DNA from 3 places in the Pseudomonas sp. NFX71 genome. Region 3 is predicted to be linked to each of the others. Evidence: predicted binding sites of a transcription regulator. Region 3 holds the regulator's gene; each other region holds the start of a gene.
What was found. Region 3 encodes sigma-54, which starts transcription at its own class of promoters, with help from an activator protein. Its sites were predicted from a motif close to ANTGGCATNNANNTTGCTNT; they were not measured.

Region 1 (3,567 bases), 2.6 Mb from region 3:
GCATCGTCAACATGAACTGGGAGGAGATTCATCCGCCTCCCAAGGGTACCGGGCGCGATCATTACCTGACGGCTGTGACTCGGGTCGACAATCAGTTAGTCGAAATCATCGACGTCGAGAAGGTCCTGGCGGAAGTGGCGCCGACACCGGAAGCGATTTCTGTCGGTGTGGTCGATGTCGAGACCCAGCACAAGGCGCTGTCGCTGCGGGTGCTGACGGTCGATGATTCGTCGGTGGCGCGCAAGCAGGTCACGCGTTGCCTGCAGACGGTTGGTGTCGAAGTGGTGGCGTTGAACGACGGACGGCAAGCGCTGGATTACCTGCGCAAACTGGTCGACGAGGGCAAGAAGCCGGAAGAAGAGTTCCTGATGATGATTTCCGACATCGAGATGCCGGAAATGGACGGGTACACCCTGACGGCGGAAATCCGCAACGACCCTCGCATGCAAAAGCTTCATATCATCCTGCATACTTCGTTGTCGGGTGTGTTCAATCAGGCGATGGTCAAGAAAGTCGGTGCCGATGACTTCCTGGCCAAATTCCGACCTGATGACCTGGCATCCCGGGTAGTCGACCGGATCAAAGCAGCAGATATCAGCTAGGGGCCTTCTGCCCCTGGTGGTTAACACGATTTAAGAGGCGGCATCATTGTCTACGGGTAATTTGGATTTCGAACAGTTCCGGGTCTTCCTGGAAAAAGCCTGTGGCATTTTGCTCGGTGAAAACAAGCAGTACCTGGTCTCGAGCCGTCTCAACAAACTGATGGAACAGCAAGGCATCAAGTCCCTGGGTGAGCTGGTCCAGCGCATCCAGACTCAGCCGCGCAGCGGTTTGCGCGAGCTGGTGGTCGATGCCATGACGACCAACGAAACCCTGTGGTTTCGTGACACCTATCCGTTTGAAGTCTTGAAGAACAAGGTACTGCCCGAAGCAATCAAGGCAGCTCCCGGCCAGCGTCTGCGGATCTGGTCCGCGGCGTGCTCGTCGGGGCAGGAACCGTATTCGCTGTCGATGTCCATCGACGAGTTCGAGCGGGTCAACATGGGCCAGTTGAAGATGGGCGTGCAGATCGTTGCCACTGATTTGTCCAGCACCATGCTGACCAACTGCAAGACCGGCGAGTACGACAGCCTGGCCATCGGTCGCGGTCTGTCGCCCGAGCGCCTGCAGCGTTACTTCGACCCGAAGGGGCCGGGGCGCTGGGCCATCAAGGCACCGATCAAGAGCCGGGTGGAGTTTCGCTCGTTCAACCTGCTGGACAGCTATGCGAGCCTCGGCAAGTTCGACATCGTGTTTTGCCGCAACGTGTTGATCTACTTCTCCGCCGAGGTGAAGAAGGACATCCTGTTGCGCATCCACAGCACGCTGAAGCCGGGCGGTTATCTATTCCTCGGCGCATCCGAAGCGCTGAACGGTTTGCCGGATCATTACCAGATGGTCCAGTGCAGTCCGGGGATCATTTACCAGGCGAAGTGATGGGTTGGCAGTATCAAAAAACGGGAGTCCTTAGAGGGCTCCCGTTTTTTTATGCCTGCTGACTTCCCCAAGACACCACAAACCCAATGTGGGGCTTGCTCGCGAAGGCGTCGTGTCAGTCGACATCTGCGTTGGCTGACACACCGCTTTCGCGAGCAAGCCCGCACCCACAGGAGAAAGTCGTTGCCCATGGCAAAGCGGCAGAAAAGCGGCAGGCGGCGGAAACCCGTTGCCGCTTTTCTGGCATTGCCGCCTTGCCCCTGCCCGCAAAGCCCCGGTTTACGGGCTTTTTTAAATTGGCACGCCGCTTGCTATGTCCATCGTACGAAAAATCAGGTCACCCGAAGGTTTCCCGACATGAGCATCAGCTTCGATAAAGCGCTCGGTATCCATGAACAAGCCCTGGGCTTCCGCGCCCAGCGTGCCGAAGTCCTGGCCAACAACATCGCCAACGCCGACACCCCGAACTACAAGGCTCGGGATCTGGACTTCTCGAAAGTGCTCGCCGAGCAGAGCGAGAAAACCAAGAACGGCACTTTCGCCTTGAACATGACCAACAACCGTCATATCGAAGCCGAAGGCCTGGGCAATGGCGACGAGTCGCTGCTGTATCGCACGCCGATGCAACCGTCGATCGACCAGAACACCGTGGACGCCCAACTGGAACAGTCGAACTACGCGGAAAACGCGGTCAACTTCCAGGCCAGCTTCACCCTGCTCAACAGCAAATTCAAAGGGCTGATCTCAGCCCTGCGCGGAGAGTAAGTCATGTCTCTATCCAGTGTTTTCAACATTGCCGGTAGCGGCATGAGTGCGCAAACCACGCGCTTGAACACCGTGGCCTCGAACATCGCCAACGCCGAAACCGTCTCGTCGAGCATCGACCAGACCTATCGCGCCCGCCACCCGGTGTTCGCCACCATGTTCCAGGGCGGACAGAGCGGCGGCAGCGATTCGCTGTTCCAGAACCAGGACGCCGCAGGCCAGGGCGTGCAAGTGCTGGGCGTGGTCGAAGACCAGAGCAACCTGGAAGCCCGCTACGAACCGAACCATCCGGCGGCTGACGCCAAGGGCTACGTCTATTACCCGAATGTGAACGTGGTGGAAGAAATGGCCGACATGATTTCCGCGAGCCGTTCGTTCCAGACCAATGCCGAAATGATGAACACCGCCAAAACCATGATGCAGAAGGTCCTGACCCTCGGTCAGTGATAAGGGGCGACTCAGATGAGTGTTACCGATACCACCAGCGGCCTTAGCCTTAATGACATCCTGGCCAACTCTTCGATCAAGACCAACACCAGTGCCGATGGCCTGGCGTCCGCGACGAACAGCGCGACCGGCAAAAAGGCCTTGGGCAAGGACGCGTTCCTGCAACTGCTGGTGACACAGCTGAAGAACCAGAACCCGCTGGAGCCGCAGGACAACGGCGAGTTCGTTGCCCAGTTGGCGCAGTTCAGCAGCCTGGAAGGCATTACCACGCTCAACGACACCGTGGGTGGTCTGGCGAACAACCTGGCGGGCAGTTTGAGTTCGTCCCAGGCGTTGCAAGCATCGTCGCTGGTGGGCCGTTCGGTCATCGCGCCGGGCGACAAGGCGGTGGTCGACACCACCAAGAGCTTCACCGGCACAGTCGCCGTGCCTGCAGCCGCCGATCCGGTCAAGGTCAAGATCACCGATGCCGATGGCAAGTTGATCCGCACCATCGACCTGGGCAGCCAGAAAACGGGCAGCGCCAGCTTCATCTGGGACGGCAAGAACGATGCCGGCGAAGTGGCCAAGGCGGGTACGTACACCTTCTCCGCCACTGCGACTTATGACAGCAAGGCGACTTCGCTGGTCACTTACCTGCCGGCCACTGTCACCAGCGTGACCATCAGCCAGACCGGCGGTGAGTTGATGCTCAATCTGGCCGGCCTGGGCAGCGTTGCCCTGTCCAAAGTACAAACCATTGGTATGTAGAGCCGACTAACACGGCACAAAGGAGTGGAATATGTCTTTCAATATCGGCCTTAGCGGTCTCTATGCAGCCAACAAACAACTGGACGTGACCGGCAACAACATCGCCAACGTCGCGACCACCGGTTTCAA
Region 2 (3,567 bases), 640 kb from region 3:
TGCAGGCGACTCATCACGCCTTTGTCGCAATACAGCAGGTACTGGCGAGTAGGGTCCAGTTCCTTGAAACGAGCGTTCAATGCATAAAACGGCATCGCTTGTACCTCAATGCCAGCGAGTTCCAGCGGCTCGTCTTCAGCGGCATCCGGGTGTCGGATGTCGATGATGATCTGGCCCGCCAGTGCTTCGCTGACTTCTTCGATCTGCAAGTCCTGGCCCAATTCGTCGATCACGCGATCGATCGGCACCAGTTTGGCGTTCTCGAGCGCACGCTCAAGGACCGCCATGTCGAATTCTTTCTCTTCATGCTCCACGCGCGGACGCTTGGCGTGGGTCTTGGGGTTCACCGAGATGACCCCGCAATACTCCGGCATGTGCTTGGCGAAGTCGGCAGTGCCGATTTCGTTGGCCAGGTCGATGATGTCCTGCTTGTGACTGGCGATCAGCGGACGCAAGACCAGCTTGTCGGTCACGCAGTCGATCACGGACAGGTTCGGCAGCGTCTGGCTGGAAACCTGGGAAATCGCTTCACCGGTGACCAGCGCTTCGATGTCCAGCCGATCGGCAATACGGGAAGCAGCGCGCAACATCATACGCTTCAAAACTACACCCATATGACTGTTATCGACTTTCCCGAGAATTTCTCCCAGTACTTCCTCGAACGGCACACTGACAAATAACACGCGTTGGGAGCTGCCGTACTTCTTCCAGATGAAGTGCGCCACTTCCATGACGCCCAGTTCATGGGCCCGCCCGCCCAGATTGAAGAAGCAGAAATGGCTCATCAGGCCACGGCGCATGATCTGGTAGGCCGCAACAGTGGAATCGAAGCCGCCGGACATCAGCACAAGCGTCTGTTCCAGGGAACCCAGCGGATAACCGCCGATGCTGTTGTGCTGGCTGTGGATCACAAACAACCGTTTGTCGCGAATTTCGATGCGAACTTCGATTTCCGGCTCTTTCAGCGAGATTCCGGCGGCGCCGCACTGACGACGCAGTTGGCTGCCGACGTATTTCTCGACATCCATCGAACTGAATTCATGCTTGCCGGCGCGTTTGCAGCGCACCGAAAAAATCTTCCCGGCCAGCGAATCACCGAAGTGCAGCTTGCACTTGGCGACGATGTCATCGAAGTCGCCCAACGGGTACTCGTCGACCTGCAGGAAATGCGCGATGCCCGGCATGCAGCTCAGGCGCTCGGTCATGTCCTTCAGGACTTTAGGCTCAGTGACGCGGGTTTCAAGCTCGAGATTGTCCCACACACCGTTCACCACCACGGCCGGGTCCAGGTCACGGAGCACGGTGCGGATGTTTTTGGCCAACTGGCGGATGAAACGCATCCGTACCGGGCGGCTCTTGATGGTGATCTCGGGGAAGACTTTTACGATTAGTTTCATGAAAACAGCGCGCGCTGGGCCAGCCGAAAAAGGGGGGCGCGGATTATAGCGGAAATTGCTCAAGGTTTAACCAGTTAATGTGCAGAAGGTTTTCAGCGCACCAAAACGGGTCGTTTATTGGTTTCGACGCTACATTGTAGGGCGACATTTTGCCCCTCAATGCGATTTGTGCCTTTATAAGCGTGATATTGGGGCAAAAAACCCATGCTGGGGCACTGGCATGCAATTTGCTCCCTTGTGAGGCAGGTTGCCTTGGCAGAGTATTCGCGCCGGCATCACCCACATTCTAAGGGCATCCACTACTAAGCCCGAAGCCACCCGGAGGACACTATGTCGAAGTCGGTTCAACTCATCAAAGATCATGACGTCAAGTGGATTGATCTGCGCTTCACGGACACCAAAGGCACTCAGCACCACGTGACCATGCCGGCTCGCGACGCGCTGGATGAAGCTTTCTTCGAAGAAGGCAAAATGTTCGACGGTTCCTCCATCGCTGGCTGGAAAGGCATCGAAGCCTCCGACATGATCCTGATGCCGGACGACAGCACTGCTGTCCTCGACCCGTTCACCGAAGAGCCGACCCTGATCCTGGTTTGCGACGTGATCGAGCCTTCGACCATGCAAGGCTACGACCGCGACCCACGTGCGATCGCCAAACGCGCCGAGGAATACCTGAAGTCGACCGGTATCGGTGACACCGTATTCGTTGGCCCGGAACCAGAATTCTTCATCTTCGACGAAGTGAAGTTCAAGTCCGATATCTCTGGTTCCATGTTCAAAATCTTCTCCGAACAAGGTTCGTGGATGTCCGACCAGGACGTGGAAGGCGGCAACCGTGGCCACCGTCCAGGCGTCAAAGGCGGCTACTTCCCTGTTCCGCCGTTCGACCACGACCACGAAATCCGTACCTCCATGTGCAACGCCATGGAAGAAATGGGCCTGGTCATCGAAGTTCACCACCACGAAGTGGCGACTGCCGGTCAGAACGAAATCGGCGTGAAGTTCAACACCCTGGTCGCCAAGGCTGACGAAGTTCAGACCCTGAAGTACTGCGTACATAACGTTGCTGACGCATACGGCCGCACCGCGACCTTCATGCCTAAGCCTCTGTACGGCGACAACGGTTCGGGTATGCACGTTCACCTGTCCATCGCCAAAGATGGCAAGAACACCTTCGCTGGCGAAGGCTATGCCGGCCTGTCCGACACCGCCCTGTACTTCATTGGCGGCATCATCAAGCACGGTAAGGCCCTGAACGGCTTCACCAACCCGTCGACCAACTCCTACAAGCGTCTGGTCCCAGGCTTCGAAGCTCCGGTAATGCTGGCCTACTCGGCTCGCAACCGTTCCGCTTCGATCCGTATTCCTTACGTGTCCAGCCCACGCGCTCGCCGTATCGAAGCCCGTTTCCCGGATCCAGCAGCCAACCCATACCTGGGCTTCGCTGCACTGCTGATGGCTGGCCTGGACGGCATCCAGAACAAGATCCACCCTGGCGACGCAGCTGACAAAAACCTGTACGACCTGCCGCCTGAAGAGGCGAAAGAGATCCCACAAGTTTGCGGCAGCCTGAAAGAAGCCCTGGAAGAGCTGGACAAAGGTCGCGCGTTCCTGACCAAAGGCGGCGTGTTCTCCGATGACTTCATCGACGCTTACATCGCGCTGAAAAGCGAAGAAGAAATCAAGGTCCGCACCTTCGTACACCCACTGGAATACGAGCTGTACTACAGCTGCTGATCCGGTAGCGCTGCGGCACGCGGCGTGACAAAAAGAGGCCTCCTTCGGGAGGCCTTTTTTGTGCCCGCAATTCAGCGGCAACGCCCTACTCCTGTGGTGTTTGAGGGATCTCGAAAATCATTCCCGGATGTTTACAGCTTGGGCCAACCGCCGCCACTGACCTATGCTGCAATCCAACGCTTTCGTTTCTGGTCGATTTTATGGGTCGTGGTTTTCTATTGATGCTGCTGTTGATCGCCCTGCCCGCCGCAGCGCAGATCTATAAGTACACCGACGCCGCCGGGAACACCGCCTACAGCAATCAGCCGCCTGACGGCGTGAAGGCGGAGCCGGTCGAGTTACCGCCGCTCAATAGCGTCGAGAGCCAGACACCTGCCGCCCCACCTGTCGAAGCCACCAGCCGCGAACAGCCGCGCAGCGCCTACGAGGTGCT
Region 3 (3,567 bases):
TCGATCTTCCGCAAACTCTCGGTTGCCGACAACATCATGGCAATCCTCGAGACCCGCAAGGAACTCGACAAGGCCGATCGCCGCAAAGAGCTGGAAAGCCTGCTGCAGGAATTCCACATCAGCCACATCCGGGACAACCTCGGCATGAGCCTGTCCGGTGGTGAACGCCGCCGCGTGGAAATCGCCCGTGCACTGGCAACCAACCCGAAATTCATCCTCCTCGACGAACCCTTCGCCGGTGTGGACCCGATTTCGGTGGGCGACATCAAGCAGATCATCTACCACCTCAAGGCCAAGGGCATTGGCGTGCTGATCACCGACCACAACGTCCGTGAGACCCTGGATATCTGCGAAACCGCCTACATCGTCAACGATGGCCAGCTGATCGCCGAAGGTGATTCTGCCACCATCCTGGCCAACGACCTCGTGAAAGAAGTCTATCTGGGCCATGAGTTCCGCCTGTAAGCATCAGGGCGTCTCTGGCTAGTCGCCGAGCGCTTGTCTCGATAAAAAATCAACAATTTTTTATTGTTACAGCGCTCTAGGCAAACGTTGCAGTTTCAGGCATATAATTTGCTTATGTTTGGCGCTCCGGCGCCCTGTAGTGGATGGCGCATGTGCGCCGGCGAATAAGGTGTTAAGCCCCTGCCATGAAACCATCGCTAGTCTTGAGAATGGGCCAGCAGCTGACGATGACACCGCAGCTGCAACAGGCCATCCGCCTGCTCCAATTGTCGACCCTGGACCTGCAACAGGAAATCCAGGAAGCCCTGGAGTCCAATCCGATGCTCGAACGCCAGGAAGAAGGCGACGACTTCGATAACGCCGACCCCTTGGCCGACAAAGCCGAACAGCAACCCAACGCCGATGTTTCAGAGCCCTCCTACCAGGAAACCGCCCCGACGGTGGACAACCTCGATGAGGGCGACTGGAACGAGCGCATTCCCAACGAACTGCCCGTCGACACCGCATGGGAAGACGTCTACCAGACCAGCGCCAGCAGCCTGCCGAGCAACGATGACGACGAGTGGGATTTCACCACCCGCACATCGGCCGGTGAAAGCCTGCAAAGCCATCTCTTGTGGCAATTGAACCTGGCGCCGATGTCCGACACCGATCGTCTGATCGCCGTGACCCTGATCGATTGCATCAACAACCAGGGCTACCTGGACGAAACCCTCGAGGAAATCCTCGAAGCTTTCGATCCGGAACTCGACATCGAACTGGACGAAATCGAAGCCGTCCTGCATCGCATCCAGCAATTCGAGCCGGCCGGCATCGGCGCCCGCAACCTTGGTGAATGCCTGCTGCTGCAATTGCGCCAGCTGCCCGCCAAGACGCCTTGGCTGGCCGAGGCCAAGCGCCTGGTCACCGACTATATCGACTTGCTCGGCAGCCGCGACTACAGCCAGCTGATGCGCCGCATGAAGCTGAAGGAAGACGAACTGCGCCAGGTCATCGAACTGGTACAGAGCCTCAACCCACGCCCTGGCTCGCAGATCGAGTCCAGTGAAGCCGAATACGTGGTCCCCGATGTGATCGTGCGCAAGGACAACGAGCGCTGGCTGGTAGAACTGAATCAGGAATCGGTACCGCGACTGCGGGTCAACGCTCAATACGCCGGTTTCGTGCGTCGCGCCGACACCAGCGCCGACAACACCTTCATGCGCAATCAGTTGCAAGAGGCCCGCTGGTTCATCAAGAGCCTGCAAAGCCGTAACGAAACCCTGATGAAAGTTGCCACCCAGATCGTCGAGCATCAACGCGGCTTTCTGGAATACGGCGACGAAGCGATGAAACCGCTGGTCCTGCATGACATCGCCGAAGCGGTGGGCATGCACGAATCGACGATTTCACGGGTGACCACGCAAAAATTCATGCATACCCCTCGGGGCATATATGAGCTGAAATACTTTTTCTCCAGCCACGTCAGCACCTCCGAAGGCGGCGAATGCTCGTCCACGGCGATCCGCGCGATCATCAAAAAACTGGTTGCTGCGGAAAATCAGAAAAAGCCGTTGAGTGACAGCAAGATCGCTGGTTTACTGGAGGCACAAGGCATTCAGGTGGCTCGCCGCACCGTCGCCAAGTACCGCGAATCCCTCGGGATCGCGCCTTCGAGCGAACGCAAGCGGTTGATGTAGAGCCACGCCACAGCGTTCCAGTGGTAGATCATCTGATCTACCGCTTTATGCACTGGCAACGAAGGAGAAGCTGTATGCAAGTCAACATCAGTGGACACCAACTGGAAGTGACCGAACCTCTTCGCACCTACATCGGCGAAAAACTCGAACGATTAGAGCGGCATTTCGACAAGATCACCAACGTGCAAGTCACGATGACGGTCGAGAAGCTGAAGCAGAAAATCGAAGCCACGCTGCATATTCCCGGCAATGAAGTGGTCGCAAACGCGGAACATACCGACATGTACGCGGCGATCGACGCGCTGACCGACAAGCTGGATAAACAACTCAAAAAGCATAAGGAAAAGACCCAAAGCCTCCTCCAGGGCGCGACCGGTCGTTAACACTCCCAACCCATGATCCTACTTGAAAGCATCCTGACCCCCGGCCGTTCCCTCGTGAACGTGCCGGGCGGCAGCAAAAAGAAAGCCCTCGAGCAAATTGCCAACCTTATCCATAAAGAAGTGCTGGATCTGGAGATGCAAGATGTCTTCGAGGCTTTGATTGCCCGTGAAAAACTTGGCTCGACCGGTTTTGGTAACGGCATCGCTATCCCCCACTGCCGCCTGAAAGGCTGCACCTCGCCCATCAGTGCCTTGATGCACCTGGATGCCCCCATCGATTTCGACGCCATCGACGGCGCCCCGGTTGACCTGCTGTTCGTTCTGCTGGTCCCGGAAGCGGCTACCGATGCGCACCTTGAATTGCTCCGGCAGATCGCCAGCATGCTTGATCGCAAGGAAGTCCGTGATCGCCTGCGCAGCGCACCGAGCAATGAAGCCTTGTATCAGGTTGTCCTGGACGAGCAAAACAGGCACTAATCATGCGCTTGATCATCGTCAGTGGCCGTTCCGGCTCAGGTAAAAGCACCGCGCTCGATGTTCTCGAGGACAACGGCTATTACTGCATCGACAACCTGCCCGCCGGGTTGCTGCCGGAACTGGCCGAGCGTGCGTTGATTCACACAGAGCTGGCGCAGCCGCTGGTTGCCGTCTCCATCGATGCGCGCAACTTGCCGAGCCACCTGACCCGTTTTCCGGAACTGCTCGCAGAAGTCCGCAGCCGGCATATCCAATGCGACGTCCTGTACCTGGATGCCGACGAAGAAACCTTGCTCAAGCGTTTTTCGGAAACCCGCCGCCGTCACCCGCTGAGCAGCGCCAATCGCTCGCTGGCCGAGGCGATCAACGATGAAACCAACCTGCTCGGGCCGATTGCCGACCTCGCCGATCTCAAGGTCAATACCACCAACCTGAACCTTTATCAGCTGCGCGATACCATCAAATTGCGCCTGCTGAACCAACCGGAACCCGGCACTGCGTTCCTGGTGGAATCGTTCGGATTCAAGCGCGGCATGCCGGTGGACGCCGATCTGGTGTTCGAC

Region 1: the regulator sigma-54 is predicted to act here: its motif matches at 1,772-1,791, upstream of flgB (flagellar basal body rod protein FlgB).
Region 2: the regulator sigma-54 is predicted to act here: its motif matches at 1,612-1,631, upstream of glnA (glutamate--ammonia ligase).

Annotation. Positions count from the first base shown of each region.
Region 1 is NZ_CP182230.1:308,539-312,105, reverse strand. It holds gene ACM1ZW_RS01475 (chemotaxis protein CheV) at 1-602, shown strand, start outside; gene cheR (protein-glutamate O-methyltransferase CheR) at 649-1,476, shown strand; gene flgB (flagellar basal body rod protein FlgB) at 1,834-2,241, shown strand; gene flgC (flagellar basal body rod protein FlgC) at 2,245-2,688, shown strand; gene flgD (flagellar hook assembly protein FlgD) at 2,704-3,438, shown strand; gene flgE (flagellar hook protein FlgE) at 3,470-3,567, shown strand, end outside.
Region 2 is NZ_CP182230.1:2,274,276-2,277,842, reverse strand. It holds gene thiI (tRNA uracil 4-sulfurtransferase ThiI) at 1-1,397, opposite strand, end outside; gene glnA (glutamate--ammonia ligase) at 1,728-3,134, shown strand; gene ACM1ZW_RS10580 (DUF4124 domain-containing protein) at 3,335-3,567, shown strand, end outside.
Region 3 is NZ_CP182230.1:2,913,421-2,916,987, reverse strand. It holds gene lptB (LPS export ABC transporter ATP-binding protein) at 1-465, shown strand, start outside; gene ACM1ZW_RS13330 (RNA polymerase factor sigma-54) at 651-2,144, shown strand; gene hpf (ribosome hibernation-promoting factor, HPF/YfiA family) at 2,219-2,527, shown strand; gene ptsN (PTS IIA-like nitrogen regulatory protein PtsN) at 2,540-3,004, shown strand; gene rapZ (RNase adapter RapZ) at 3,007-3,567, shown strand, end outside.